4 regions of the Psychrobacillus mangrovi genome follow, and region 2 is predicted to be linked to each of the others. Evidence: riboswitches for the same ligand, from Rfam matches in the RefSeq annotation. Region 2 holds a riboswitch; each other region holds the start of a gene.
What was found. Region 2 has a riboswitch for S-adenosylmethionine ahead of metK (methionine adenosyltransferase). Riboswitches for the same ligand answer to the same signal wherever they lie in the genome.
Positions count from the first base shown of each region.

Region 1 (7,845 bases), on a different contig from region 2:
TATCTGTGCATCTTTTACTAATTGGTATTTCAACTTATTAATTAATAACTTATTTTCCTGATCATAATGTGATTTCTTATATTCAACTATAACTCCATTGTTAAATTTTTTGCGATTCGTTTCCTTCCATTCAGGTATTCCTTTTATTTCACCACTTTTTGTCATGATCGTTAAAAGTAATCTGCCGTCTTCTTTTAAAATAGATTTCATATTTGCAAGACTATCGGCTACTAAATAATCAGGCAGAAGGGAAAACGAACCAAAAGGAATGATGATTAAATCATATTTGTTAGGACTTTCAAATACCTCTATTTTTCCAAGAGATACTGGAGGATTCAGATTTAACTTTCTACCTTTTTCCTTACAAACTTTCAGCATTTCTTCTGAGATATCAAATCCTTCTATATCGATCCCTTTTTGCAGAAAAGGAAGTAGCATTCTACCATTACCACACATTGGTTCTAATACTTTCATGTTTTTATCCTTCACAAATGAAAGATAAAATTCGAGTTCTTTCCCGTCAGCATAAGACTTATCACTCTCGTAAATTTGTGTGCAAAGCTCTCCGTAATATTCGTTCAAATAAATTTCCCCTTTTACAACTACTTAATTACCGAATGCAAAGATTAACTCTGTTTCACATACTAATTCACCATCGACTGTAGCAATTCCTTTTCCCTTGCCAATGGGACCTTTTAATCGAGTAATTTCTACTTCCAATCTAAGCTGGTCTCCAGTTTTTACTTGCTTTTTAAAGCGGCAATTATCAATGCCTGCTAAAAGCCCTAATCTTCCTTCATTTCCTTCTTTCGTTAGCATGACTATTGCACTTACTTGTGCTAAAGCCTCTACTATTAACACTCCTGGCATTACTGGATAATTTGGAAAGTGGCCATTGAAAAATTCTTCATTTGCAGTGATATTTTTAATACCTATTGCTTTTCTTCCTTCTTCCACCTCCAATATTGTATCAACTAAAAGAAAAGGATAGCGATGTCTAATAATATTCATTACTTTTGCTGTTTCTAACATAATAAAACCTCCATTCAAAACTATTTTATCACCTGATATTAGTAGTTAGTACTATTTATATTAATTTTGACGAAAAGGTAAACTTTTAATGGAATAGTGGAAGAATAGTGAGGTTAGTCATACCAGTTGTTTTGAAAAGAGATTATACTAGGAGTACGAGTAATTTCGAACTAGGAGTGAATATTTTGAAAAGAGTAGTTGTGGTTGGTGGAGGAATTACAGGACTTTCTACGTTGCATTATTTACAAAGACTTAAAATAGAAAAAGCATTAAATGTGGATTTGATTCTTGTGGAAGCGAATGAATATTTAGGCGGTAAAATTCATTCTGTAAAAAATGATAGCTTTATCATGGAAACAGGCGCTGATTCAATCGTTGCCCGAAATGAAGGGGTAATGCCTTTTGTTGAGGAGTTAAAATTACAAGACAAGCTTGTTTATAATGAAACTGGTATTTCGTATATTTACACGAATAATGAGCTTCATGCAATTCCAGCTGATACGGTATTCGGAATTCCAACAAGTGAGGAGTCTTTGGAGAGTAGTACGTTAGTGTCGGATGAGGGTAAAGAAGAGGCATTGAAAGATTTTGATTTTCCTAATGAAAGCTTTACGAAAGAGAGTTCGGTTGGTACATTTCTTGAGCATTTTTTAGGGAAAGAGTTAGTGGAGAAACAAATAGCACCCGTGTTGTCTGGAGTTTATTCGGGGAAACTAGAGGATCTCACTATAGCTTCCACACTACCTTATTTGATTGACTATAAAAACGAGTACGGCAGCATCATTAAAGGGTTAGGAGCTCATAAAGAAAAGTTCGAAGCAGCGGCAAATAAAAAATTCATCTCCTTTAAAGGGGGTCTTTCTGCATTAATCAATCGCTTGGAGGAAGAATTGAGCGAATGTACTATTATAAAGGGAGTACATACAGAGAAAGTTATGAAAACAGAAGCGGGTTATGATGTTTTATTGGCAAATGGAGAAACTATTGAAGCTGATTTTGTAGTACTAACGACTCCGCATAATGTGACGCAGAACATACTGCAAGATAAAGACTTAGATGTGGATTTTAATAAATTGAAGAATTCATCATTAATTAGTATTTATCTTGGTTTTGATATTCTCGATGAGCAGTTACCTGCTGATGGTACTGGTTTTATTGTTTCGGAAAATAGTGACGTGAAATGTAATGCATGCACATGGACGAGCCGGAAATGGAAGCATACATCTTCGAGTGGAAACTTGCTCGTTCGAATGTTTTACAAAAGCACCAATCAAGCGTTCGAGAGTATGAAGCATATGAGTGAGGAAGAGTTGGTGGAAGTAGCTTTACAAGATATTGATAAGAGCCTGAAGCTTAACGGCAAACCTAAAGTAGTAGAGGTAACTAAATGGAATGAACAAATGCCAAATTATCATTTAGAGCATGGCGAAGCGATAAAGTCATTGAATCAGAAATTAGAATCTATGCTTCCGAATGTATTGCTTGCTGGATGCTCCTATTATGGAGTTGGAATTGGTGCATGTATTAAAAATGGTAAGGAAACGGCGGAAATGATTGCAGCTAGAATTTAATTTAAGAAGTAACTTTTGGACCAAAATTCGATTTTGGTCCTCTTTTAATTGTAGGAATGAAATTGTTGCTGTTTTAGTGAAATTTACATGTTTTGTATATGTGATACGATGCGATTGGGGGTGTTAAAATGATAGTCAAAACGCGTTCGCATGAACATAGCATTATTGGTCTACAGATATTGAATAGAAGGTTGCCAGATACACACGAGATGAAGGAGTTGATTCATTCGAAAATGCAAATGGCAAAGGCAGGCGTATATGGAGAGGTACGAATGGATTGGGTGTTTCAGAAGTATTCATTTCCATTTGAGTATGTGGTGCTACATGATGTGAGTTTAGAATCGTACGGGAAATTTCAAATAGATACAGTATTTCTAACTCAGTACTTTGCTGTGGTTTTGGAGAGTAAAAATATTGGTGGTAGTTTACGTTTTAAGCAGAATCCTTCTCAGCTTATGCGAGAGAATGAAGAGGGAAAAGTGGATGTGTTTGAGAGTCCAGAGGTTCAGATTGAACGAAATATATATTTGCTCGAAGATTGGCTGAGATTGCAAGGAGTGAAAATTCCTGTGTATGGTGTAATCGTGTTGACGAATTCAAGGGTGAAGGTTGTAGAGCCTTCGGTAAAATATCCCGCGGTTCTTCATTCGACGATTCCAGTATTTTTGCGGAATATGGTTCGGGAAAATGTGTATTTAACAGTAGATGAAATACGCGAGGTGGCTGAGAAAATAATTGCCAGTCATCAAACATACTTGCCATTTCCAATGTGCGGTCGCTGGGGCATTAATCCACATGAATTGCTGACAGGGGTCTTTTGTGAAAAGTGTGAGACGCATGGGATGGTTAAAAAGAAAAACGGTTGGAACTGTTTTCGGTGTGGCCACGTAGATCGCTTGGCGCATGAGAAGGCGATTCGTGAGTGGTTTATGCTAATTGGGGATAGTATTAATAATCGGCAATGTAGATATTTTCTCAGATTGGATTCTTTTCAGGCCGCATCCCGCATATTAAATTCTATGGGGCTAACGAGAGAGGGCTCATCTAAACGCAACACAATTTATAAGTGGAATTGGTCATAAATTGATGAATCGGATGATAAAGTGTGATAATCGGATAATAAGTCGGGATTATCGGATAATAACTCAAGAAAATCGGATAATAATCACCAAAAATCGGATAATAAAAACACTCTAAATATGTAGAAAATTCAATCTACGTCTTGACGCTTTAGTTGAATAAAGGTACGATAAGTCTAACTTAAAAATTGAATACTGAATTCTTATCAAGAGAAGCTGAGGGACTGGCCCTTTGAAGCTTCAGCAACCAGCCGTTTGGTCAGGTGCTAATTCCAGCAGATGCTTAAGTGTCTGATAGATGAGAAGGGACGAATTTTACATACTCGTAAAGCCTTCTTTTCATGGAAGGCTTTTTTTATTTGAGAGAGGATGATTGCGAATGGGTTTATTAGAGAAGCTTCAAACGAATGTGTTGACTGCTGATGGAGCGATGGGGACACTGCTTTATTCATATGGAATCGATTATTGTAATGAGGAACTAAATATCCAGAAGCCAGAGATCATTGAGAAGATTCACCAGGACTATATAGTTGCAGGTGCGGATATTATTCAGACGAATACGTATGGTGCGAACGCGATCAAATTGGCACGATACGGACTAGAGAATCAAATGAAAGAAATCAATGAAGCGGCGATTCAAATCGCAAAAAGAGTAGCTGCGCCAGCTGGACAATTCGTACTTGGTACGATTGGTGGAATTCGCGGTATTCGAAAGAGTGATGCGACCATTGATGAAATTATTGCGACGGTCAATCAACAAGCCACCCAACTACTATCAGGAAATCCGGATGGATTATTATTAGAAACTTACTATGATTTTGAGGAGCTTTCAGCAACGATTACGCATCTACGAAAGTTGACGGATACACCGATTATTGCGCAAGTATCGATGCATGATCCAGGCATCTTGCAAAACGGTATATCGCTAAATGACGCATTACATCATCTTGAAGCATTAGGGGCAAATATTGTAGGTGTCAATTGCCGACTTGGTCCTCATCATACGATTCAAGCGTTCGAAGGTGTTACTTTACCTGAAAAAGCATTTCTTTCGGCTTATCCTAATGCGAGTTTACTCGATGTGGAGGATGGTCGTATAGTTTACGAATCTGAGGCAGATTATTTTGGAAAAGCTGCTCTATACCTCCGTGAAGCAGGAGTTCGATTAATAGGCGGTTGCTGTGGTACAACACCAAAACATATTGAAGCCGTGAAAAAAAGAATTGGAACCCTACCTCCAATTACAGATAAAATCGTAACACCTAGAAAGCCGATAATCATTCAAGAAGCAGAACCAACTATTAATCAGCCGCTTCATGAAAAAGCAAAAACCGAAAGAACAATCATCGTGGAACTGGATACGCCACGCCATTTAGATACAACCACTTTTATGGAAGGCGCAGAACAGCTCAATGCAGCTGGAATTGATGCAGTGACGATGGCAGATAACTCACTTGCTTCTCCTCGTATTAGCAATATGGCGATGGGCTCGATGTTAAAATTACAAAACAATATTCGTCCACTGGCTCATATTACTTGTCGTGACCGGAATTTAATTGGCTTGCAATCACATTTAATGGGTCTCGATGCACTTGGAATTCATGATATATTGGCTGTTACCGGAGATCCAACTAAAATTGGAGATTTTCCAGGTGCAACAAGTGTTTATGATGTATCAAGCTTAGAGTTACTACAATTAATTAAACAGCTAAATGAAGGTATTTCATTCTCAGGAAAATCGCTTCGAAAAAAAGCCAATTTCTCTGTGGCAGCTGCCTTTAATCCAAATGTTCGGGTACTCGATCGCGCAGTAAAACGATTAGAGAAGAAAATCGAGTGTGGAGCTGATTATTTCATTACCCAACCTGTTTATTCGAAAGAAAAAATTGAAGAAATATATGAAGCGACAAAACATTTATCAACCCCAATTTTCCTTGGGATTATGCCACTGACAAATAGTCGTAATTCCGAATTCCTGCACAATGAAGTGCCAGGTATTAAATTATCAGACGAAGTACTAGAACGTATGCGTGCTTGTGGAGAAGATAAAGAGCGCTCTACTGCGGAAGGTATACAAATTGCTAAAGAGCTTATTGACACTGCTGCGGAATTATTTAATGGTATTTACATTATTACCCCGTTTTTCCGAGTAGATATGTCACTAGAATTAATTCGCCATATTAAAGAGATTGACGCAAAGAAAGCGAGAGAAAACAGCTATGTCAAAGCATCTAATTGAACAGGAACTTCAAAAAAGAATTCTTATTATTGATGGCGCAATGGGGACGATGATCCAAAATGCGAATCTCACTCCAGAAGATTTTGGTGGGGAAGAATACGAGGGGTGTAACGAGTATTTAAACGTTGTCAAACCAACTGTTATTGAACAAATTCATCGGGAATATCTAGAAGCCGGAGCAGATATCATCTGCACGAATACATTTGGTGGCACACCTGTCGTATTGAATGAATATGATCTTGGTGACCAAGCGCATGAAATTAATATACGTGCAGTACAGCTTGCGAAGAAGGTTGCAATTGAATTATCTACTCCCGACTGGCCGAGATTTGTGGCTGGTGCAATTGGACCGACAACAAAGACATTGTCTGTTACAGGTGGAATAACCTTCGATGAGTTAACAAATGACTTTTACATACAAGCAAAGGCATTGGTCGAAGGTGGCTCCGATGTTATCCTGTTGGAAACAAGTCAGGATATGCTAAACGTAAAGGCTGCAACCATTGGAATAAAGCAAGCATTTACAGAAACGGGTAAGGACCTTCCTATAATGATTTCTGGAACAATCGAGCCTATGGGAACGACGCTTGCGGGTCAAAGTATTGAAGCGTTTTATATTTCGATTGAACATATTAAACCACTCTCTGTGGGGCTTAACTGTGCAACTGGGCCAGAATTTATGACAGATCATATTCGCTCCCTTTCGGAGTTATCAGTTGGCTATGTTAGCTGTTACCCAAATGCAGGCTTACCGGATGAAGAAGGACATTACCATGAATCACCTGAATCGTTATCGAAAAAGTTAAAGGGTTTTGCAGAAAAAGGATGGCTAAATGTAGTAGGTGGATGTTGTGGAACTACTCCTGCCCATATTCAAGCAGTTCGCGAAGCGGTAAAAGATATTGCACCTCGGAAGCCAGCTGAAACAGGCCATGGTCATGTGGTTTCAGGGATTGAACCGTTACTATATGACGAAACAATGCGTCCACTCCTAATAGGTGAAAGAACAAATGTGATTGGGTCACGAAAATTTAAAAGACTTATTGTGGATGAAAAATTTGAAGAAGCTTCAGAAATTGCGCGTGCACAAGTAAAAGGTGGCGCTCACGTTATCGATATTTGTCTTGCTAACCCTGACAGAGATGAATTAGCTGATATGACCAACTTCATGAAGGAAGTTGTGAAAAAAGTGAAAGTGCCGCTTGTCATTGATTCGACGGATGAAAATGTCATTGAAGAGGCATTGAAATATTCGCAAGGTAAAACAATCATCAACTCCATCAATTTAGAAGATGGCGAAGAACGATTTGACGCAGTTATGCCGCTTGTCAAAAAATATGGAGCAGCTGTAGTAGTAGGAACGATTGATGAAGTGGGAATGGCGGTTACCCGTGAACGGAAGCTGGAAATTGCGGAACGTTCGTATGATTTGCTCGTAAATAAATGGGGACTTGCGCCTGAAGATATTATTTTTGATCCGCTCGTTTTCCCGGTAGGTACAGGAGATCAGCAATATATTGGCTCAGCAGTGGAAACAATTGAAGGAATTCGATTAATTAAAGAAAAGATGCCTCGTTCCTTAACTATTTTAGGAGTAAGTAACGTGTCGTTTGGTCTTCCACCAGTAGGGAGAGAAGTTCTCAATGCTGTTTATTTGTATCACTGCACACAAGCAGGTCTTGATTATGCGATTGTAAACACGGAAAAGCTAGAGCGATATGCATCTATTCCTGAACAGGAAATTGCGATGGCCAACGAGCTTTTATTTACAACAACTGATAAAACATTAGCTGATTTTACTGACTTTTATCGAGACAAAAAGAAAGAAAAAACCGAAGAGGATATCCCGAAAACGGTACCCGAACGTCTTGCTTATTATATTGTGGAAGGTACGAAAGAAGGGCTTATTCCAGATTTGGAAGAG
Region 1 covers NZ_JBAWSY010000020.1:37,826-45,670, reverse strand. The annotation lists gene WAX74_RS17820 (class I SAM-dependent methyltransferase) at 1-582, opposite strand, end outside; gene fabZ (3-hydroxyacyl-ACP dehydratase FabZ) at 607-1,032, opposite strand; gene WAX74_RS17810 (protoporphyrinogen oxidase) at 1,218-2,603, shown strand; gene WAX74_RS17805 (nuclease-related domain-containing protein) at 2,732-3,685, shown strand; SAM riboswitch class I at 3,883-3,987, shown strand; gene WAX74_RS17800 (bifunctional homocysteine S-methyltransferase/methylenetetrahydrofolate reductase) at 4,062-5,921, shown strand; gene metH (methionine synthase) at 5,902-7,845, shown strand, end outside.
Region 1: another riboswitch for S-adenosylmethionine. It lies ahead of WAX74_RS17800 (bifunctional homocysteine S-methyltransferase/methylenetetrahydrofolate reductase); the one in region 2 lies ahead of metK (methionine adenosyltransferase).

Region 2 (7,845 bases):
ATGGTAGAAGCAGTAGTAGCTGATTTTGATAAAATTATGAAGTCCCTAAAAAAGGGGATGGAAGAGGCAGCAAAAGATGAAGATGATATGACAGAAGATATTTTAAATGCTATTTATCAAAAAACAGAAAAACATCAATGGATGCTAAATGCATTTTTAGGTGATTCAAATAAATAAACATTTAATGAAAGTTTCCGATATTAAACTTGTATAAAGGAGGAATGAATATGGATATTAATTCCATTATGTCTTCGAAGTTAATCGAGCTACAACAGACCGTTCAAATGAGCGTATTAAAAAATGCAATGAACATGGAAACAGTAGCTGCTGTAGAACTATTAGAAAACATGCCTCAAACTTCTGCTCCACATCCTTATAAAGGGTCTGTTGTAGATATTCAAGTTTAATAAAAAAACATGTACCCAGGTGGTGCATGTTTTTTTAATTTGGAGACATACTTAACAAAAAGGATGTGTGCAAATGGATTTAAAGAAAGTGTATGTTTCAGTTTCACAACGGAGAGTTTTTATATATCCGGATGAATCTCCTTGGGAATATGAAATAGTAGCGGATCGTGAAATAATCCCTGTATTTCAGAAGCTTTTTGATCAATTAAGTGATGTAGAAAGAAGTAACTTTTGGAGAGCACATATTCCAATAAGATTATATCATTTAGATAAAGAAAACGATGAGTATGATAATAGAATGAAGAAATTATATGCGCTGATTCATGAATTTAGCAATGAAGAATCAAGAACACTAATAGAGTCACTTCCATATTTTAATGAAAGTAGGAGAGTATTCGTTGAGTAGCAAAAATGGTTATATCAAACGCAAAGGTAATGAAAATAATACGAACTATCGAAATGTAAGTTCCTTATTGAACCAATCCCCTCAGCTTAAATCGAAACAAAATATTGCTCAAAATAGAGAAGAAGGAAATGAACATTATAAACTTGACCAACAATCGGAATAGGAAGTGAAAAGACTTAGCAATGCTAAGTCTTTTTTTCATATTTATGCTAACATGGTTAAATAAGGGTACATACAAGTATTAGGAGGACCTATGTTAAAACATATTTTATTATTAATTGCTCCAACGATTATGATTTTTCTTGGGCTTGTTGTATTAAATAATGTCTTAATCACTTTTTTACTTTTTTACGGGTGGTTATTATTTATTCCTTTGGTAATCAGGTTTTGGGATAAAGAGAGTAGATATCGTATAATGCTACCTTTGTCCAAAAAATCTATTGTTGTTGGTATTATTAGCGGTTTAGTATGTTTGTTTTCCATCTATGGTTTTGTATCTTATTTTCCAGTTATCGATATTACACATTTGAAGATTTTATTAGAAGAATGGGATTTTTCAGGAACAAAGGTTATTTTATTTGTGCTCGTATTAATTCTCATCAATCCTTTTTTAGAAGAATTTTATTGGAGAGAATTTATTTATACTCGATTATTGAATGGGTTAGGCACTGTAATGTCTATCCTTATTACATCTTTGTTCTACAGTTTATATCATCTAATTATCGTTATCGAGATTTTTACTTTTCCTTTTAATGTGTTAGCGATACTGCCTGTTTTTTTAGCAGGAATCATGTGGGGGATATTTCGATATAAATTAAATGCTTTAACAGCCTCGATCATAAGTCATTGTTTAGCAGATATAGGAATTATGCTCGTATACTGGACTATTGTTGCATGAAGTATAAAAATAGTGAGGATTTGTTTAAATGATTTCATTTCTGGATTTAAATGGAAATCGAGTAGAATTGTCTTTTGAAAAAGATACTTTTTCTATTGAGGCAAGGCATGTATTAGTAATCGCCAAACATCAAAATAATTGGCTATTAACATTGCATCCAAAAAGGGGTATAGAGTTTCCAGGAGGGAAAGTGGAAGGGAAAGAATCCGTAATAGAAGCAGCTTTAAGAGAAACAATAGAAGAGACAAACGTTGAGATAAAAAATGTTGAGTGGTTTGCAGAATATCTTGTATATGAGGAGAAACCATTTTGTAAAGCTGTGTTTATTGCAGAGGTCGGGCATATTGAAGTTGAGAGCACAAACTTTGAAACAGACGGTGCACTTTGGTTAAGCACGGATGATTTATTACATAATAATAATTTAAGTTTTCATATGAGAGATGCTGGAATGAAAGCTATATTAGAAAAGGTGATTGCGCTTGAAGGAAAATGGAACAATCGAGAGTATTAGAAGTTATCCATCACCAAATCCGCGTATTATGCTAACTGAAATAACATATTGGTCATGCGGATACAGAGTAAAAGGAATGCTAGCGGAGCCTAAAAAAAGGGGCTCTTATGATGGCATCCTATATTGCAGGGGTGGTATGCAAAGTATTGGCATGGTAAGACCAGCCCGAATTGCACAAATTGCCTCGGAAGGTTTTATCGTATTTGCGCCATATTATCGTGGAAACCGCGGAGGGGAAGGGCGAGATGAATTTGCTGGTGAAGATAGATGGGATGCAGTTTATGCGGTAGATATATTAAAGCAATATTGTCATACTAATCGTATTCACTTATTTGCCTTTTCACGTGGCGGTATTATGGCTCTTTGGATTGCAATATTGCGAAATGATATTACTTCCATCGTAACGTGGGCTGGTGTTTCAGATATATTTTTAACTTATGATGAACGAACAGATATGAGAAGAATGATGAAACGAGTTATTGGAGGTACACCGACGAATAACGTAGAAGCCTACGACAATCGTAATGCTCTTACCCATATTCAAGATATAGGAGCAGCAACACTTATCATTCATGGTATGAAGGATTTGAATGTTTCATTTGAGCATGCAAAGGTTTTAGAAGAAGCATTAATAGGGAATAATAAAGTTGTAGAAAAATGGTATTACGAAGACTTCACACATTTCTTTCCAAGTAAAGTAAATCGACAAGTGGTGAAAGATGCGTGTGTATGGATGAAAACGCAGAAAGGGGTTTAATAGATGGGTAATATTGTTATAACCGGAGAAACAATCAGTACGAATGAAAAGTCTTCATTTGCAATGAATACAAGCTTTTGGATAGATCTTTGGGACAAGTATACAAATGAGTTTCATGAAGTAGTTATCCATTGTTGGAAGGAAGAGCTGGATGTCATTGAAGAGTTAAGTCCAAGGGCTGTTTCTGTTATGGACGAAGGATTGATAAAAGTGTTAACAATCAATTTAAATGAGGAAAACCGCCTATTCTTTAGAAATAGTTCAATCGATCTTAAAGGTGGTTTGAAATGGTTCAAGATGTTCTTTCATGTGGATGGAGATGAACGATTAGAAATAGGTCATTACGGTTCCGAAATTATATTGTATAAAGTGAACGAAGAAGTGGCAAATAACTTTGTATCCATCTTTTCTCCCTCCGTAATAACACATTATTATGACGACTATGCTGACTAAAAAAGAGGATGTCTCCAAATGAATGGGACATCCTCTTTACTTAATTAATTCAACAAGTATTAAGCTAAAGGTCCGCCTTTTAGCGTAATATCTTCTGATACTGTTCCGAACTTTTTAAAGTTTTCACAGAAAGCTTGAGCTAGCTCACTAGCTTTTTGATCATAAGCAGCTTTATCTTCCCAAGCATTACGTGGTACTAATACTTCAGAAGGGACACCTTCTACTTGTGTTGGAATTGCTAATCCAAATACCGCATCAGTTTCTGTTTCTACTTCATTTAGTTCACCTTCAATTGCAGCACGTACCATTGTACGAGTATATGAAAGCTTCATACGGCTTCCAACCCCGTATTCTCCACCAGTCCAACCGGTGTTAACTAAAAATACTTGTGCACCGTGCTCATCGATTTTCTTCCCTAGCATTTCTGCATAAACTGTTGCATGCAATGGAAGGAATGGAGAACCGAAGCAAGTAGAGAATGCTGGTTGTGGAGAAGTAATTCCACGCTCAGTTCCTGCAAGTTTAGAAGTGAATCCACTTAAGAAGTGGTACATTGCTTGTTCTTTCGTTAATTTACTGATTGGAGGCAATACGCCAAAAGCATCAGCAGTTAAGAAAATAATTGTATTTGGGTGACCCGCTACAGAAGGATCTACAATATTATCGATATATTGAATTGGGTATGCAGCACGTGTATTCTCAGTTAAAGAATTATCAGCATAATTAGCGATACGTGTTTCAGAATCTACTACAACGTTTTCTAAAACCGTTCCAAATGTAATCGCGTCAAAAATTTGAGGCTCATTTTCACGAGTTAGGTCGATACATTTAGCGTAGCATCCACCTTCAATGTTAAATACTCCATTGTCTGACCAACCGTGTTCATCATCACCAATCAACTTACGTCCAGCGTCAGCAGAAAGTGTTGTTTTTCCTGTTCCTGAAAGACCAAAGAATAATGCTACATCACCATCTTCACCAACGTTTGCAGAACAGTGCATAGGTAAAATATTTGCTTCTGGCAGTAAATAGTTCATAATAGAGAATATAGATTTTTTCATTTCACCAGCATATTCAGTACCGCCGATTAATACAATGCGTTTTTCCATTGAGACGATAATAAATGTTTCGGAATTTGTTCCGTCTATAGAAGGATCTGCCTTAAAGTTTGGCGCACTTACAATAGTAAAATCTGCTTTGTGGTTTACAAGTTCTTCTTCTGAAGGGCGAATGAATAATTGATGTGCAAAAAGGTTGTGCCATGCATACTCATTTACTACTTGAATACCTAAACGTGACTCTTTATCAGCACCAGCGAATCCTTTAAATACAAATAGTTCTTCTTGTTCTGCAAGGTATTTTGTTACTTTTTTATATAATGATTCGAAAATTTCAGAAGAAATTGGTTGGTTCACAGGACCCCAATCGATTTTGTCTCTTGAAATAGGTTCATCAACAATATACTTATCTTGTGGAGAACGACCTGTATATTTACCTGTTTCTGCTTTCACTGCTCCTGTAGATGTTAAAACAGCCTCGCCTCTTGATGTTGCTTTTTCCACAAGTTGCGGTACTGATAATTGAATGTTTACATTCTCTCCAGTTAACAATTCGTTCAGTTCACTCACAGTATCGATTGAATTCATATAGTATATACCATCCTTTTTATTGTTTTCCCTATAATAGTAAAGGGATATATCATTCATATGTGAAATAGTATAACACATTTGACTAAATAGTCTACACTAATCAACTGATTATTTTTTGTTTGTGAATAAATTGTCAACAAATAAATGTTGACATGAAGTGACAAAATACGTATGATGATAAATTGAACGGATACTCTTATCCCGAGCTGGTGGAGGGGTCAGGCCCTATGAAACCCGGCAACCTGTAATTTTTCTATTGCAAAGGTGCCCAACCTGAGACAAGGTGAGATTCCTTGATTGATAAGAGTGAAAGGTGCTTATGATATTAATAGCCTTTCCTCATGTAAACATACGTGAGTGAGAGGTTTTTTTTATAACATCGCCCTTTATCCTTGTGTGCCAAGTCCGAAACGGCTTCAAGTTTAATCTATTTGAAATGGCTTGACATGGGAATGAGTACCGTATCAATTCTTGAGAGAAATCTCGCAGGATATAGGAGGAATATTCTATGACACAACGCAGATTATTTACATCTGAATCAGTTACAGAAGGGCATCCAGATAAAATTTGTGATCAAATTTCAGATGCAATTCTAGATGCAATTCTTACAGAAGATCCAAACGCACGTGTTGCTTGTGAAACAACAGTGACTACTGGATTAGTATTAGTTGCAGGGGAAATTACAACATCTACTTATGTAGATATTCCAAAAGTAGTTCGTTCTACTATTAAAGAAATTGGTTATACTCGTGCAAAATACGGTTTTGACTCAGAAACATCTGCAGTTTTAACTGCTATAGATGAGCAATCGGCTGATATTGCACAAGGGGTGGATCAAGCTTTAGAAGCGCGCGAAGGATCTATGACAGATTCTGATATTGAAGCTATTGGAGCAGGAGACCAAGGTTTAATGTTTGGTTATGCATGTAATGAAACACCTGAACTTATGCCACTTCCAATTAGTTTAGCTCATCAGTTGGCTCGTCGTTTAGCAGACGTTCGTAAAGACGAAACATTAAACTATTTACGTCCAGACGGCAAAACACAAGTAACTGTGGAGTATGATGAAAATAACAATCCTGTTCATATTGATACAATTGTTATTTCAACTCAGCATCATCCGGAAGTAACGTTAGAACAAATTCAAAAAGATCTAAAAGAATTAGTAATCAATCCAATTGTTCCTGCTAATTTAATTGATGAAAATACAAAATATTTCATTAACCCTACTGGTCGATTCGTAATTGGTGGTCCACAAGGTGATGCAGGTTTAACAGGTCGTAAAATTATTGTAGATACTTACGGTGGATATGCTCGTCATGGTGGCGGTGCATTCTCTGGTAAGGATCCAACAAAAGTTGACCGTTCGGCTGCGTATGCTGCTCGTTATGTTGCAAAAAACATAGTTGCTGCAGGACTTGCTGATCGTTGTGAAGTACAGCTTGCTTATGCAATTGGTGTTGCACAGCCTGTATCAATCGCAATAGATACTTTTGGTACTGGAAAAATCGAAGAGGCAAAATTAGTTTCACATATTCGTGAATTGTTTGACCTTCGTCCAGCAGGTATTATTAAAATGCTAGATCTTCGTCGTCCAATTTACAAGCAAACTGCTGCTTATGGACATTTTGGTCGTACTGATATTGACGCACCATGGGAAAGAACAGATAAAGCAGACTTATTAAAACAAAAAGCTGGTTTATAAGAAATAAATGAAGAAGAGGCTTCCTTTTATATAGGAAAGCCTCTTCTTTGTGTTTGAATTTATAATAGTGAGTTTTTAATGAATTATTAGAAGGCGCACATCCTGGAAACATCCTTTTTTACAGTATTAATTTAATAAAGAAATTAACGCTAGATTCTCTATTCTAGACTTATGATTGTCAAAAAAATAAATAGAATCTACTTTACTTAATTTTAAGAGCGACACTTGCATTCGCGCCTTGCGAGCCGCATGACGTGCCGTATGAGACAGCGAAATGCGCTAGCGCATACAGCGGCTCATGCGGACGTGCGGCCAGCGCGAATGCAGATAGATGAGTGTCACCTTTCAAATCCTTGATTATCACCGTGAACTAAATAACAGCACGGATATAGATCAGTTACTCGGATGTGCGCTTGCCGCACGCTACGCATGAGCCTCCGCAGGATGAGTCGCTCCTACGTCGCTCCCACATCCTTTACGTGGTCTCATTCTTCGCGCTCTTGCGGCTTGTAAGGCGCACATCCTAGAAATTCCGATGTAGAACATTTTAAAAATAAAATGATACAGGATCCGCTATTCCAAACATTTAGATACGCATATAGTAGCTACTAACGGATGTGCGCTTGCCGCACGCTACGCATGAGCCTTCGCAGGATAAGTAGCTCCTACATCGCTCCTACGTCCTTTACGGGGTATCATTCTTCGCGCTCTTGTGACTATAAAGCGTACATCCTAAAACATCCAATGATACAGTACCAATAAAAAGAGTGAATACAGAATCTGCATTTCGATATTATTTATTGTCGAACATTTAATAGAACGTCATTTATAATTATCAAGAGAAGACACCTGCATTCGCCACTTGCGAGCAGCATGACGTGCCATATGAGACAGCGAAATGCGCTAGCTCATGCGAACGTGCGGCCAGCGCAAATGCAGATAATTGAGTGTCACCTTTCAAATCTTTGCTAATCACAAAGAAGTTAAAAAATTAAGCTTATTTTTGTAGGGATTTATAATATTGCCCTTTTTCAACGTATTCACGAATGATACGTTGGA
Region 2 covers NZ_JBAWSY010000003.1:12,435-20,279, forward strand. The annotation lists gene WAX74_RS06020 (Dps family protein) at 1-177, shown strand, start outside; gene WAX74_RS06025 (YjfB family protein) at 228-407, shown strand; gene WAX74_RS06030 (transposase) at 481-813, shown strand; gene WAX74_RS06035 (hypothetical protein) at 806-976, shown strand; gene WAX74_RS06040 (CPBP family intramembrane glutamic endopeptidase) at 1,067-1,711, shown strand; gene WAX74_RS06045 (NUDIX domain-containing protein) at 1,740-2,222, shown strand; gene WAX74_RS06050 (alpha/beta hydrolase family protein) at 2,191-2,979, shown strand; gene WAX74_RS06055 (hypothetical protein) at 2,983-3,432, shown strand; gene pckA (phosphoenolpyruvate carboxykinase (ATP)) at 3,492-5,078, opposite strand; SAM riboswitch class I at 5,275-5,388, shown strand; gene metK (methionine adenosyltransferase) at 5,590-6,786, shown strand; gene WAX74_RS06070 (gamma carbonic anhydrase) at 7,784-7,845, opposite strand, start outside.

Region 3 (7,845 bases), on a different contig from region 2:
ATCAATTAAAATCCCATCTACACCTTGGTTTACTGCTGCATCTAGATTGGAAGCCATTTTTGCTAAATCACCTTCCGAAGTAAACACTGTTACAGTACCACCAAATTTCTCTACTTGCTCCTTTACACCTTCAATGTATTGTGCAGAAAAAGTACCAAGGTTTTGTTGCATAACCAATGCGATTTTCTTACCTGATAGCGGATTATCGGATGCTTCTGAATTAGCAGGTGTAGTTGTTGCTTCCTTTGCATCCCCTTTTGGTTGACACCCCGTTAATATAATTCCAATTACTAATAATACGGATAATAGCCATGCTGTTTTTGATTTCATGTTTGTTCTCCCTTTTCTTTAATTTATTAAACTAGGAATATTTTTAGTGTATTCCGGATAAATAATTCCTTTTTCTGTAATAATCGCTGTAATGTATTCGCCAGGTGTTACATCGAATGCAGGATTAAATACTTTTGTATCGAGTGGTGCTACCTGCTTTCCTGCAATGTGCGTAATTTCCTCCGCTGGACGTTCTTCAATAGGAATCTCTTTTCCGCTCTTGATGGTCAAATCAAAAGTGGAAGAAGGAGCTGCCACATAAAATGGGATATTAAAAGCTTTTGCTAATAAAGCCAAGTTAAGTGTTCCGATTTTATTGGCCGTATCTCCGTTTTCTGCTATGCGGTCTGCTCCTACGATAATTGCTTCTATACCTTTTGCTCCGATTGTATGTGCAGCCATGCCGTCTGTTATAAGTGTGACATCCACTCCAGATTGTTGAAGCTCCCATACTGTTAGGCGTGAACCTTGAAATACAGGTCTAGTTTCACAAGCGAATACTTCAAACTTTTTTCCTCTCTCACTGCCAAGATGGAATGGGGCTAATGCGGTACCATATTTTGCGGTTGCAATAGAACCTGCATTACAAATAGTCATCACTTTTGTTTGATCTTCAAGCAAGGACAAAGCATATTCGCCAATATTTCTACAGGATGCTTCGTCTTCTTGATGAATGTTTACAGCTTCCTCAAGCAAAAGTACCTTTGCCTCTTGTACTGTTACAGCATTTTCAACAGAACTTCTTAAACGTTCTAAAGCCCAAACTAAATTGACTGCTGTTGGTCTAGAATTAGCTAAATACAAGAAATCCTTGTTCAGCTGGAGATGAAATTCCTCTAAGATATTTGTTTCATACCTCTCAGCTGCTTTAGCTAATCCATATGCTGCGGTAATACCAATTGCCGGAGCCCCTCTTACCTTGAGAGTGACTATGGCATCGTATACGTCTTCCAAAGTTTCTAGTGTTAAATACTCAACTACGTGAGGTAATTTTTGCTGATCCAATATACGAAATTCTTTATCGTTCAACTCTATTGATAATGGAATACTCATTTGCGAAACCTCTCTAATAATCCAAATACTTCATCAATCGAACAAATTTCATAGCGTTTTAGTATAAGTGCTTCCCCTATTTGTAAAGTTTGCTTTTTGAAATTAATTCGTTGGTTATCATCTTCAATACTGTCCAAATCTTTTACGTGAGCTAACCCAATTGTGCGTCTAATTAATTCACAACCAGCAAAGCCTAATGTATCACTGAAAATTTTATCTAAGATATATTCTTTATATCCTTCTGTATCTTTAAAGGGGTGACTACTAGTTTTCCATAATTCCGAAAACTCTGAAGAAAAAATTTCCCATGTTTGTTGGATATGGTTGAGAATTACAACCCGCTTATCATTTTCTCTTGTGACAGTTTGAACGATTAAGTTTGCTAAAAACAAACCGACATCAAAGCCAATAGGTCCATAGAACGCAAACTCTGGGTCTATTACTTTAGTTTCTGTTTCACTAGCGAAGATACTACCTGTATGCAAATCTCCGTGAAGCAATGCCTCTGCTTCCGTCATGAAGCTATTCTTTAATTTTGCAACCTCAAGCTTTAATGTGCCATTATTCCAAATAGCTTTTACGGCTTCTCTCAACAATGGTTCAAAATCATTTGTCTCTTTGTCAAAAAACGGATCCGTGAAAATTAGATCTTCTGTAATTTTACACAACTCTGGATTCGAAAACTCTGAAACTAGTTTCTTTTTTTCGAATGGATGTAATCCAAAGTCAGATGTATGAAATAGCGTTTGAGCAAGATATTTACCAATGTGTTTTGAAAGGTTTGGATAAGATTCAAGTTCAATTAACCCTTCACGGGCAATTTTTAAATGGGATAAATCCTCCATTACCGTAATGGCTAGAACTTCATCAATTGCATAAACAGTTGGAACAAGACCCGCAGCAAACTCCGCATGTTTTTTTAAGGCATTTGCTTCAATTGCTGCACGTTTTAACGTAAGTGGCCAGCTTTCTCCAACAACTTTTGCATATGGTAATGCCTGCTTAATAATAAGACTTTTATCACCACTCAATTCCTTAATATAAAATACATAATTCAGATTACCGTCACCTATTTCCCGACACTCCAACTCTGCATCTGGTGGGAAGAAGTTAAGTTCTTTTGCATATAAAACTGCCCCTTCTTCTGTTAATGATTCATATTGTTTCTCTATAGCTATCGTCATTATTCTCTACCTTTCCGTTTCAAAATAAAAAGCCTCTTTCATAAGAAAGAGGCGTAGAATAAGAGATCTCTCGCCTCTTATCTTTCAGAAAGTTACCTTTCTGATGGAATTAGCACCGTGCCTTATGAGATTTTCATCTCGGCGCAAATTGCGCCCCGTTTCACAACGGTATTACGGTCGGTTGCTGGGCTTCATCGGGCCATTACCCTCTGCCTGCTCTTGATAAGAGTGCTATTACTTAAAACTTTATACTGTTTGAAAAATATCCTAGCATATTCAAAAAACATCTGTCAATAATTTTTTTAATACAATAAAAATTCTCATAACTATATTGACAATCTTTCAGTCTCATGAAATAATCGTTATTAATTTGACTAACTCAATTGAATAACTTTTTCTTATTTAGAGCAGGTGGAGGGACGAGCCCTATGATACCCGGCAACCGATCCATTAATGGGCACGGTGCTAATTCTTGCAGTCAACAGACTGAGAAATAAGAAGTCGTTAAACTATTAACCTCTTCTTATGCGGAAGAGGTTTTATTATTTTGAGGAAAGATTATCCACTATGGATAATAACTACGTAGAATTTTAGATTTTTTATTTTGAAATATAAAGGATAGTGATAATGAATGAGTGGAGTTACTACTCTCTATCAGGTGTACGGTAAACCTGGAACTTTTGAAAAAAAAGCAGAAGGAATTGCGCTAGGTTTAACTATTGGATCCTGGACGGATTTACCATTACTCGAGCAAGAGCAATTAAAAAAGCATAAAGGAAATGTTGTTTCGATAACTGAATTTGAAAGTGTTCACCATCCGCTAAAACATGATGAAATTAAGGCTGAAATTAAAATAGATTATCCTAGTGCTAATTTCTCCGCAGATTTACCTGCCATTTTAACAACAGTTTTTGGTAAATTGTCATTAGATGGTGAAGTGAAATTACTCGACTTAGAATTCTCATCAGACCTTTTAAGTAATTTTCCTGGACCACGATTTGGAATTGAAAGTATCCGTAATCTGCTAGGTGTGTATAATCGTCCACTTGTCATGAGTATTTTTAAAGGAGTAATTGGAAGAGATATAGATTACCTATCTGAACAGCTACGTCACCAAGCTCTAGGTGGAGTAGATCTTGTAAAGGACGATGAAATTCTTTTTGAAAACCCACTTACTCCTTTCGAGAAAAGGATAATCACAGCTAAAGAGGTATTACGTCAAGTGTATGAAGAAACGGGACACCGAACACTTTATGCGGTCAACTTATCTGGGCGGACATCCGATTTAAAATCAAAAGCCAAAAAAGCAAAAGATCTTGGGGCAGATGCTCTATTATTTAATGTTCATGCATATGGTCTAGATGTACTTCAAGAACTTGTGGAAGATCAAGATATTCAGTTGCCGTTCATGGCCCATCCAGCCTATAGCGGAGCATTTACTTCTTCCTCATTTTATGGAGTTTCAACACCCCTCCTACTTGGTAAATTAACTCGTTATGCAGGAGCCGATTTTTCATTATTCCCTTCCCCTTACGGAAGTGTTGCACTTGAGAAAACAGCTGCACTATCACTTGGGGAAGAATTGACTAAAGATAGCGCTGTTAAGCGAACTTTTCCAGTTCCTTCAGCTGGAATTCATCCTGGATTAGTCCCTTTGTTAATCGAGGATTATGGCATAGACAGTATTATAAATGCAGGTGGTGGAGTGCATGGTCATCCTGCTGGCGCAACGGGAGGTGGTCTTGCCTTTAGGCAGGCCGTATCAGCAGTTCTGGATGGAATTCCGTTAGCTGAAGCAGCAAAACAATATCCAGAACTAAATGCTGCATTGGAATTATGGGGGTAAGCATTATGAGTAAGCTAGTAATCTATTGCGATTTTGATGGTACAATTACTAACCAAGACAACATTATCTCTATTATGAAAAAATTTGCTCCACCAGAATACTTGCCGATCAAAGAGAATATTTTAGAGCAAAAGCAATCTATCCGAGAAGGTGTTGCTCAAATGTTTGCTTTATTACCTGTATCTTTAAAAGATCAAATTGTAAGCTACTTGCTTGATCAGGCTGAAATTAGGGAAGGATTCGCCGATTTTGTTTCTTATACGAGAAAGCATGATATCCCTCTTTATATTGTTAGTGGTGGAATTGATTTTTTTGTTCATCCAATGTTAGAAAAGTTTGGTCCTTTTTCCGGCGTTTATTGTAATGAAGCAGACTTCTCAGGAGAAAGAATACAAATCAATTTTCCACATGTCTGCGATGAATTCTGTACTAACGAAGGATGCGGATGCTGTAAACCATCCATTATTCGAAAACTTCAAGAAAAAGATTCGTTAAGTGTTGTGATTGGTGATTCCATTACAGACTTAGAAGCGGCAAAATTAGCAGACATTGTAATAGCACGGGATTTTCTTATTGAAAAGTGCAAGGAATTGAGTATTCCATATGAACCTTTTGAAAATTTTCGAGATGTAATGAATATTATTGAAACAAGGTTAGGTGTTCAAACATGATAACACTCCGTGGTAGATGGGAAGAGTTAGCAGATATAAAAGACGAACTTGCTAGAAGAGATTGGTTTATGGGCACTAGCGGAAATTTAGCAATTAAGGTGAATGACAATCCAACAGAGTTTTTAGTAACAGCAAGCGGAAAAGATAAGAATAAACGAACAAAAGAAGACTTTTTACACGTAAATATAAATGGAGAGCCGATAGAAGAAACCATTTTAAAGCCATCAGCAGAAACATTATTGCACTGTGCTATTTATTCTAAAACTTCTGCCGGCTGTAGTCTCCATGTTCATACTGTTGCAAATAACGTAATCTCCGAATTATACGGAAATCAGGGAAAAATCAATTTTCAAGGGCTAGAACTTATTAAAGCTTTTGATTTGTGGGAGGAAGATGCGATTCTTTCTATTCCAATCATTCCAAATCACGCTCATATTCCACGCCTCGCTGAAGAGTTTCAGACATATTTAGATGGTGATAAAGGAGCTGTTCTTATCCGAAATCATGGTATTACAGTTTGGGGTAGGGATGGTTTCGAAGCAAAGAAGTTACTTGAAGCTTGTGAATTCTTATTTCAGTATCAATTGACATTACGTCAAATTAAATAAAAATAAGAGAGGAAGATTTAGATGGCTATCATTAAAATTCAAGGAACAAACGAAACAATTGAAGCACAAAACGAGGTTGCTGCATTTTTAGAGCAACAAGAAGTAATATACGAGCATTGGGATATTGAAAAGTTACCAGCGCAGCTTCGTGAAAAGTATGATCTTAGCGATGCAGAAAAAGATGAAATTTTAAATGCATTTAAAGCAGAAATTGATGATATTTCAGAACGTCGCGGATACAAAACAGCTGATATCATTTCTTTATCTGATTCTAATCCCAATTTAGATGAACTATTGAAAAACTTTGAACGTAAACATCTTCATACTGATGATGAAGTTAGATACATTGTGAGTGGTCACGGAGTATTTATTATTCAAGGAAAAGATGAAAATTTCTTTGAAGTCCATTTATCACCAGGTGATCTAATCTCCGTTCCAGAGAATATCACACATTACTTCACACTTGCAGAGGACCGTAAAGTAGTAGCTGCACGAATCTTTGTAACGACTGAAGGATGGGTACCGGTCTACCAAGACGAAGAAGTTGCACAAGGTTAATAAAAATGGATGAGTCGCTCCCGCTAAGTGTAATGCTCACTTCTTATATCGGATGAATAGTAATCTTTATATTTTTTAAACAAAAAAACGTCTATCTATTAAATAAACTCCTAAATTGCCTGTTAAAAGCAATTTAGGAGCTTTATTTTTTATAACAAGTAATCCACCTTGTTAAAGTACATTTAAATACCTTCTGTAGCACGGTATGAAAGTGTTCTGACTTTTCAGCTTCCCACATTTGTAAGAAACGCTGAAAAGTAAGTATATTTTTTCCTTGTCAAACGAAGAACTAAGAATAGACCAATACAATATCCGAATATCGAGATATTTAAGAACTTTTTCCCTATACATATTGAAAAATAAAAGGTCCTTTTATTTACAAATTCGACTGTAGGAGTATAATGTGAGATGATACAAAACAACCCTCTTTATGTAGTAAAATATTCTATATAGTAAACATGCTTTACATTTTATATAAATAGTTCACTTTTAAGTGAGAAAGTGAGTGGTACAAAACAATGACACATGAACCAGAATTGACGCTTGTCGAACATTTAACAGAATTAAGAAAGAGACTTATAATTGTAGCCGTAACCTTTGTTCTTTCTCTAGCCTTAGGATTTTGGATGGCGCCAAAGACATTGACTTTCCTTAAACAACAACCTACTGCTGCTCACGTGGAGTGGAACGTATTTGGATATACAGATGGTTTAATGATTTATGTTAAATGTGCTCTAATACTAGCTATTTTAATTACATTACCAATTGCAATGTACCAAATTTGGTTATTTGTTAAGCCGGGACTACTAGAGAAGGAAGCAAAAGGAACTATTTACTTTATACCCGTTTCTTTTTTCTTGTTTTTAGCCGGCATTAGTTTTAGTTATTATATATTATTTCCTTTAATGCTGAACTTTATGTCTAATATTAACGACTCGATTGGCGCTTTGGAAACTTATGGAATGCAACAATATTTTACGTTTATGTTTAATTTGATCATTCCTGTTGGAGTTGTTTTCGAGTTACCTGTTATTATATTATTTTTAACAAAGTTAGGCATTATCACACCAAATCGATTAAGAAAGATGAGAAAAGTCTCTTACTTCATACTTGTAGTAATTGGAGTTTCTATTACACCTCCTGACTTTATTTCAGATTTTATCATTGTTGTTCCATTATTATTGTTGTTCGAAATCAGCATTCTTGTTTCGAGCTGGGCATATAAAAAACAGCTAGCAAAAAGAGCTTTGGAAGAAGAGGCTTTAGAAGATTAAGTCTGAGGCTTAAAATTGACTAAGCGTGTTATACTAAAGATAAGTTTACTACTTCATACACACTTGCCATTGGAATAAATGAACATACTAAGAGGAGGAACAACCTATGCCAAACATCGGCGTACCAGGTTTAATAATCATTCTAATCATTGCATTAATCGTCTTTGGACCATCTAAACTCCCTCAGTTAGGAAGAGCGGTAGGTCAAACGTTAAAAGAATTTAAAAACTCAACTAAAGGCATCGTTGACGATGTTACAGAGGAATTTAAATTAGAAGAAAATACAGACGCTAAAAAGAAATAATCAGATTTTCTTCAGTT
Region 3 covers NZ_JBAWSY010000017.1:20,591-28,435, reverse strand. The annotation lists gene WAX74_RS16665 (sugar ABC transporter substrate-binding protein) at 1-330, opposite strand, end outside; gene mtnA (S-methyl-5-thioribose-1-phosphate isomerase) at 349-1,383, opposite strand; gene mtnK (S-methyl-5-thioribose kinase) at 1,380-2,567, opposite strand; SAM riboswitch class I at 2,642-2,796, opposite strand; SAM riboswitch class I at 2,963-3,067, shown strand; gene mtnW (2,3-diketo-5-methylthiopentyl-1-phosphate enolase) at 3,199-4,413, shown strand; gene WAX74_RS16645 (2-hydroxy-3-keto-5-methylthiopentenyl-1-phosphate phosphatase) at 4,419-5,084, shown strand; gene WAX74_RS16640 (methylthioribulose 1-phosphate dehydratase) at 5,081-5,692, shown strand; gene WAX74_RS16635 (1,2-dihydroxy-3-keto-5-methylthiopentene dioxygenase) at 5,714-6,250, shown strand; gene tatC (twin-arginine translocase subunit TatC) at 6,769-7,524, shown strand; gene tatA (twin-arginine translocase TatA/TatE family subunit) at 7,631-7,828, shown strand.
Region 3: another riboswitch for S-adenosylmethionine. It lies ahead of mtnK (S-methyl-5-thioribose kinase); the one in region 2 lies ahead of metK (methionine adenosyltransferase).

Region 4 (7,845 bases), on a different contig from region 2:
AGTCTGAAGAAGACTTAAAAGTGTACCTTTTTAGAATTGAAGAGGATGAATTATCTTTGGAATTATCATTGATCGATAATGACGAGGAATTTGAAAAAGTATCTGCAGCATTTATTGAAGCTAGAGAAGATCTAGAATAAACAGTAGGTTCGACGATTAATTCGTTACGTCAAGCTAATTGAAAAAAGCATTAAACCTTAATAATAGGTTTAATGCTTTTTTAAGTTAGGATTTGTTAAAGCTTCCGCCAAGACCGGAATCAACGAGGCCCAAACAAAAAGCGAGGATGTAAACGTTCACATCCTTTCTAAGAGATACCTTGAAGAGTTTTTCAGTGCCCTGCTGTGGCTCCTGCTTAGCTTGTGGCAAGAAAAATAACAATAAAGTTTAACAAAGCCTAAAGTTATAAAGTATTGCTTACTTTTTGAACCAAATTAAATTAAATATAAGAGATTTTCTTGGAATAGAAACGACATATAACCAACTGACAATTGTAGTAGACAGCCATTGACAGATGATTGCCTGGATAATAATTTGCCAATCAATAATGTAAGCTGTGATAATGAAAATCAAACCATTTATCCAAAATAATGTTTTCCCTGGGTTAATATTTTTATACTTGGCAATGATTAAAGCAATTATCCCAACACCACCATTTGAAACTCCCTGTCTTAAAAGTATAGCAATTCCAGTACCAAGGAAGACAGAACCGACTAATAAGTCTACCCATACACTTGAAAAAGGCGTTTCCAAATATACATTAAATATATTTACGGAAATAGAAGTCATTGTAATACCAAAAAGAGTACCAATTGCACTACCACTTCCAAGATAGTGGAATGCAAATAGCAGCATGGAGGAGTTAACTAGCCATAATGCGATACTCAACGGCATATGAAACCAATAATTTAGCAATACTGTAAAACCACCCGCACCTCCAGAAGGAATGAAGTTAGGAAAAAGAAATACGCCCATTGCAAAACCTTGAATTATTGCTCCTACTATAACTAATGAGTACTTTCTGCGTAAGCGTCGAAAGATCCCTGAAGCTTGTCTATCATCTTTTCTTTTCACATGACATCATCCTAAATTAGACATGAAACTGCGTGTTCTAAAAGTGTATGCTTATCTTTTATTAGGAATGACATTATTAAGGCTGATAACTCTTCTTTTAATGAGTTAAGCAGAATTACCAGCCATTTTACATATTTATAAAACTACTTTCGGAATAGGATGAATAGGATAGTTCAGATCTTCCGCTACATTACGTCCTTTATGATCCGGATGATCAATGATTTGCATTAAAATTTGTTTAACTGTGGTAGTAAAAACTGAATGATCTCTTTGTCTAGGTCTTGGTAATGGAATTGGTACATTATGAGCAATTCTACCTTCTTTTAATAAAATGACGCGGTCTGCAAGTGCAACAGCTTCCTCCACATCATGAGTCACAAGCAAAGTTGTAAAACGTTGATTAATCCATATATCTTCTATTAAACTCTGCATTTCTAGCCGAGTGAATGCGTCCAAAGCTCCAAGTGGTTCATCAAGCAAAAGGAGGCTTGGATTGTGAATTAGGGCTCTGGCTAAGGCTACTCTTTGCTTTTGGCCACCTGAGAGTTTGGAGGGCCATTCATGAATCCGATTTTCTAATCCGACATTTCTTAAAACCACCATCGCTTCTTCTCGATGAATTCCCTTTAATCCCAATTCTACATTCTCTAGTACACGTTTCCACGGAAGAAGCCGTCCGTCTTGAAACATCATACATGACTGCCTGTTGATGGACATCAATTCTTTCTCGTCCACAAGAATTTTCCCGTCTGTTGGTTTTTCAAGTCCGGAAAGTAATCGAAGCAAGGTGCTCTTTCCACAGCCACTCTTTCCTACGATTGCAACAAATTCTCCTTTGCGAATAGCGAGATTCAAATCTTTTAATATTTGGGTACCATTATAAGACTTGTATAAATTTTTCAGGTGTATATGAGAGTGGCTAGTGTTTTCTTTTTCTTCTTTCATTCTCTTTCCCCTTCAATTCTAAGAATGCTTTGCATAACCTGGATGCCACTTCAACCATCTTCTTTCAAGGAACCTGGCGATAATGTCTGAAAGCTTACCAAGAAAAGCGTACATTAAAATACTTAAGATAATGACATCCATTTGCATAAATTCCCTTGCATTCATTGCCATATAACCAATGCCGGAAGTAGAGGATATAGTTTCCGCAACTATTAAAGTAATCCACATCATGCCCAATGAAAAACGGATACCAACTAAGATGGAAGAGAGAGCACCTGGAAAAATTATATTTAAAAATAAGGAAAATTTGTTTAATCCGTAGATTCTTCCCATCTCAATCAGACCTTGGTCAACCGATTTAATTCCATGATACGTATTCAGGTAGATAGGAAAGAGAACACCTAAAGAGACAAGGAATATTTTTGCCTCCTCTCCGATGCCGAACCACAATATAACGAGGGGTATCAAAGCTAGGTGTGGAATGTTCCTTAACATCTGAACAGATGTATCCGTAAGCATTTCAGTTGTACGAAACAATCCATTTAGTAGACCAAGTATAAAACCAATGCTACCACCAATAAAGAAACCGATTAATGCTCGCCAAAGGCTTACCCAAACGTGATGAAACAACTCACCAGTTTTCATTAGCTCTATAGCTGCAAAATAAACATCAGTAGGGGCTGGCAGAATTTTAGTTGAGAGTATGCCTGTTTTTATAGAAATTTGCCATAGAAGAAGTAGTGAGAAAGGTACAATCCAAGGGAGTGTTTTAGAAAGGATAGAAGAAAAAGAATGCTTCAATTTCCTTCATCCTTTTCAAATGAATAAACACTATCCTCAACATTTATTTTATTTGGGATAATTTTTAATTCATAGAACGTATCTGCAATTTCTTGCTGTTCTTTTATGATTTCTGCCGTAATTTCTTGTACACCGTATACTCGTCTTTCAACAGCCAACCTCATCGAGGACTCATCGATACCGAGAATACTAGAAAGCATAGTGGTTAATTCCTCTGGATGTTCATTTGCCCATTCACTTGAATGTTGGATTTCCTCTATGATGATTTTTGAGATGTCACTGTGTTTCGCGAAATCAGAAGAAGCAAGAAAGTAATCTCGATCAGATGTTAGTCCTTCTCCGTTCACTAAAAGACGGGCATCGGTTGCCATTTCTGTATCTGCTGTAAACGGATCCCATACTACCCAAGCGTCAATATTTCCTTGTTCGAATGCAACTCGTGCATCTCCAGGTGATAAGTACGCTGGTGTTATATCTTCATAGAGAAGATCAGCTTTTTCCAATGCTTTCACAAGTAAATAGTGAGAGCTTGAGCCTTTAGCGAAGCCAATAGTTTTTCCTTTAAGATCCACAAGTGTCTTAATTGGGGAATCGTTCTTAACTAGAATTCCTGAGCCCTTAAATTTTGGGTTTCCTACTGCGATATATTTCAGAGTAGCCCCTGAGGACTGTGCAAATATAGGAGGTGAATCACCTGTTCTACCAAAATCAATGCTCCCAGCGTTTAAAGCTTCGAGTAAAGCCGGCCCAGCTTGAAATTCAAACCATTCGACCGAGTAATCGAGAGACTTTAATCGTTCTTCCAATGTCCCTAAATTTTTTAAAATAATTAATGGACCATTTTTCTGATATCCTATTCTAACTGATTGTTTGGTAGTTGTTTTTGACTCAGCCTCGTTATTGCTAGAACAGGCTGATAGGAACATTGCAACAATCAGTAGTAGACTAGTAAACAAAGCAAAAGGCTTACATATTCCCCTTGATTTCAATATTGGTACACTTCCCCTCATCGTATAGCCAAATTTAAAGTGATTAGGCAAATTCATCGGCTCAATTACAACCTATGCAATAAAAAAAAGAATTTTTAGGCCTGTCTTGAATCTATTAAATTTGTTTTGCATAAAAAGTAATAAGTAGAAAGGATGAAAACAAGAGCGGTTGAAATACTATGTATAAGTAATTCTATGTGGGAGGAATAATGATGAACCAATCATCCTTGTTTGAAGACAGAGATATTGGATAGTTCAACTGTGCAATTGTTCCGCCTACATATTATAATGCCCTTTTTATTTTTTTAGAGGAATGAATGGATAAAAAGAACTTAATCCAAAGACAAAAACTAGAGAGATTTTCTTTTTTGCTAATAATTCGTTTTTAACGGATAATTAATTGAAAGCAGAAAGAGTAATTTTGCAAAAATAGTTTGAGGAGGTTTTTTAGAATGGAAGAAAATCAGGGGAAAATTGAAATTGGTAATATCTTTACGGTGCTAGATGAAAACGATCAAGAGCAAGATATGGAAGTGCTTGGTCTGTTGACGGTGGATGAAGTTGAATATGCTGCAGTCGGTTTTGTAGAAGATATTCAAGCAGAAACGGAAGATGACATAGATGTTTTCTTTTTCCGATTAGAAGACGAAGGAGAATTGTCTTTTATAGAGGTTGACGAGGAATTCGAAAAGGTTTCTGCTGCATTTGCTGAAGCAAGCAATCAATAATAATCAAAAGGAAGAGCCAAAATAGCTCTTCCTTTTTCTTTTGTTGAAGAGGATAAGGTAAAAATGAGTTAATGATTCATAGTATTTTACTATCAATTGAAAAAAATATTCTATCATTCAAAGTATTGCAAATTTGTCATGAAAAGTGATAGGATACATATTAATAATTATTGTTAAAAGTTAGGCTAATTTGAAGAGTTGGAAAGAAAATATAATACGAAAGTATTTTATTTTTTTACCTAATCCCTACTATAACGATGCGAATAATTTATTTAGAGTAATAGAGTAGAAAAGGTATTTATTAAAAAGACAATTTCATATTTTAAATTCTTATCAAGAGAGGTCGAGGAACTGGTCCTATGAAGCCTCAGCAACCAGTTATTACATAGTTAATAACACGGTGCTAATTCCAGCAAGTATAAAACTTGGTAGATAAGAAGGAGACTTTTTTATGCATGGTCCTTCTTATTTGAAGGACCATTTTGTTTGTTCAAATTATCTCTAACAATAAAAGGAGGAAAAATAATGACAGAGCAAAAGAAGTTGAAGCTAGGAGTAATCATTCATGGAGTTGGTGGAAATATTTCTGGTTGGAGACATCCTGAAATACAAACGGATGCAAGTGTAAGTCTAGATTTTTATAAAAATCGTGCTCAAAAAGCAGAAGAAGGCAAGTTTGATCTTGCTTTCGTAGCGGATGGGTTATATATCAATGAAAAATCAATTCCCCACTTCTTAAATCGTTTTGAACCTTTGACCATTCTATCTGCGCTTGCTTCCGTGACTTCGAATATCGGACTTGTCGGAACTGTATCCACATCGTATAGCGAGCCGTTTAATGTGTCTCGTCAGCTTGGATCACTAGACCATATTAGTGGAGGTCGGGCTGGGTGGAACATTGTCACTTCCCCTTTAGAAAAAACGGCACTAAATTATAGTAAAACGGTAGAAGAGCATCCGAATCATCCAACGCGTTACAAAATTGCTGCTGAATATTTGGAAGTTGCAAAAGGTCTTTGGGATTCATGGGAAGATGATGCGTTCATTCGAGATAAAGAATCAGGTGTGTTCTTTGACTCAGAAAAGTTACATGAGTTGAATTATAAAGGAGAATATTTCTCTGTTGCTGGTCCACTTAATATCGGTCGCTCAAAACAAGGGCGTCCAATCATTTTCCAAGCAGGTTCCTCCGAAGATGGTAAGAACTTTGCAGCAAAGGAAGCGGATGCGATTTTTACTGGTCATGGTAATTTGCAAGATGCACAGAAGTTTTATAAAGACGTAAAAAATCGAGCAATAGCATTCGGACGCAATCCAGATGAAGTTGTAATTATGCCGGGAATAAGTCCAATCATAGGAAAAACGGTAGAGGAAGCGGAACAAAAATACTTGGAAATTGCAAATTTAGTTTCTATAGAACAGGCACTTGCCTTTTTAGGAAGATTTTTCGAGCATCATGATTTCTCTCAATATCCATTGGATGAAGCATTCCCGGACGTTGGAGATTTAGGTTCAAACAGTTTTAAAAGTGAAACGGATCGTATTAAACAAACGGCAAAAGAGCAAAATCTAACACTTCGTCAAGTGGCACTAAGTTCTGCTACTCCACGTACGCCGTTCATTGGGACACCGGAACAAGTTGCAAATCGTGTACAAGAATGGTTTGAAGGTCAAGGTGCAGATGGTTTTATTGTTGGATATGATTTACCAAGTAGTTTTGATGATTTTGTTGACCTAGTTGTGCCAATTCTTCAAGAGCGAGGAATTTTCCGTAAAGAATACGAGTCTGATACATTGCGAGGAAACTTAGGTATCCCTTATCCGATAAACCGTTATGCGAAGGAAGTAGTTAATAAATAGAAGTTTCCATATTTATAATCCTAATATTTTAAATGCGTAAAGGGGGACTCCAAGTGAAGGTAAAAGAATATAACAGCACATATAATTCGAATACCCTACCAAGTCTTCAATCTCATGATATAAACAAAATTTTAAATCTACCGGATTTGCTCTTTTATACTTTTTGCAATGAAACTTACAGTATAAACCGCGGCATATACAACACAATTGATCAATGGTTTTATGAACGTGGGTTAGTAAATATCTATAAACGTAGAACGTTTTTATTGTCTTTTTTAAGCTTTATCAATGAAAGTAAGCTAAATCAAAATCAACATAACATGGTTAAGTTTGGTCCTGGAGGATTAACAAAAGAATTAGAGGGATTTTTTCTAAACTCTGCAGGTCAACCAGAGATATAAGGATTTCATAGAGATTCTATTTTTTTATAAATTTAAACTTACTAAACATATATGATTAAAAATCATTAATTTTAAAAGTGTGGAGGTAATAATAATGATGGGTTTTAAAAGGTCAAAATCAATCTTTTTTACATTATTTACAGCATTAATACTAGTAGTATCTGGTTGCAGTCAATCATCAGGGACCAATCAAGGTGCACAAACTTCGGCGACGGATAATACTTCATCTAATCCTGTTTCAGGTGGCGAGCTGTCTTATGCACTTGCAACGTCCCCAGATACGCTAGATCCACATCGAAGTGGGTTAGCTGTGTCCGTTCGTGTATTTAGAACAATTTTTGATAGTCTTGTTGTCCAAGATGCGGATAACAATATCCAACCATGGCTGGCAAAAGAATGGGCCGTATCGGAGGATGGTAAAAGTTATACGTTTAAGTTGCGTGATGATGTGAAGTTCCATGATGGAACCCCTTTTAATGCAGAAGCGGTTAAATACAATTTTGACCGAATACTTAATCCAGAAACGAAAGCAGGGAATTCAACAGCATTACTTGATCCATACGAATCTTCAGAGGTTGTTGATGAATTTACAGTAAAACTTAATCTATCTACCCCTTCTTCCTCTTTCTTAGGAAATCTAAGTCAAGCGATGTTAGGAATTGTATCACCTACAGCAGCTGAAAAATACGGAGATCAGTTTGGGAAAAATCCGATTGGAACAGGACCATTTAAATTTGTCAGTTGGACAGAAAATGCAGATATCCAGGTGGAAAAAAACAGTGAATATAATTGGGGACCTACAAGTGTAGAGAACAAAGAGCAAGCCTATCTGGATAAAGTTACATTTAAAATTATTCCAGAGGAAGCGACTCGTGTAGGTAGTGTACAAAGCGGGCAGGTGCTTGCGGCAGAAACCATTCCACCACAAAATATTGTATCGCTAGAAAATGATCCAAATACTCAAATACTAAAGGTTAATACACTTGGTTTACCGTATACACTCTTTTTTAACCAAAGGGAAGAACCTTGGAATAATGTAGATGTCCG
Region 4 covers NZ_JBAWSY010000006.1:4,804-12,648, reverse strand. The annotation lists gene WAX74_RS10010 (DUF1292 domain-containing protein) at 1-140, shown strand, start outside; gene WAX74_RS10005 (YitT family protein) at 418-1,074, opposite strand; gene WAX74_RS10000 (ABC transporter ATP-binding protein) at 1,210-2,019, opposite strand; gene ssuC (aliphatic sulfonate ABC transporter permease SsuC) at 2,038-2,799, opposite strand; gene WAX74_RS09990 (sulfonate ABC transporter substrate-binding protein) at 2,817-3,866, opposite strand; gene WAX74_RS09985 (DUF1292 domain-containing protein) at 4,262-4,537, shown strand; SAM riboswitch class I at 4,865-4,976, shown strand; gene WAX74_RS09980 (LLM class flavin-dependent oxidoreductase) at 5,063-6,397, shown strand; gene WAX74_RS09975 (hypothetical protein) at 6,451-6,798, shown strand; gene WAX74_RS09970 (ABC transporter substrate-binding protein) at 6,893-7,845, shown strand, end outside.
Region 4: another riboswitch for S-adenosylmethionine. It lies ahead of WAX74_RS09980 (LLM class flavin-dependent oxidoreductase); the one in region 2 lies ahead of metK (methionine adenosyltransferase).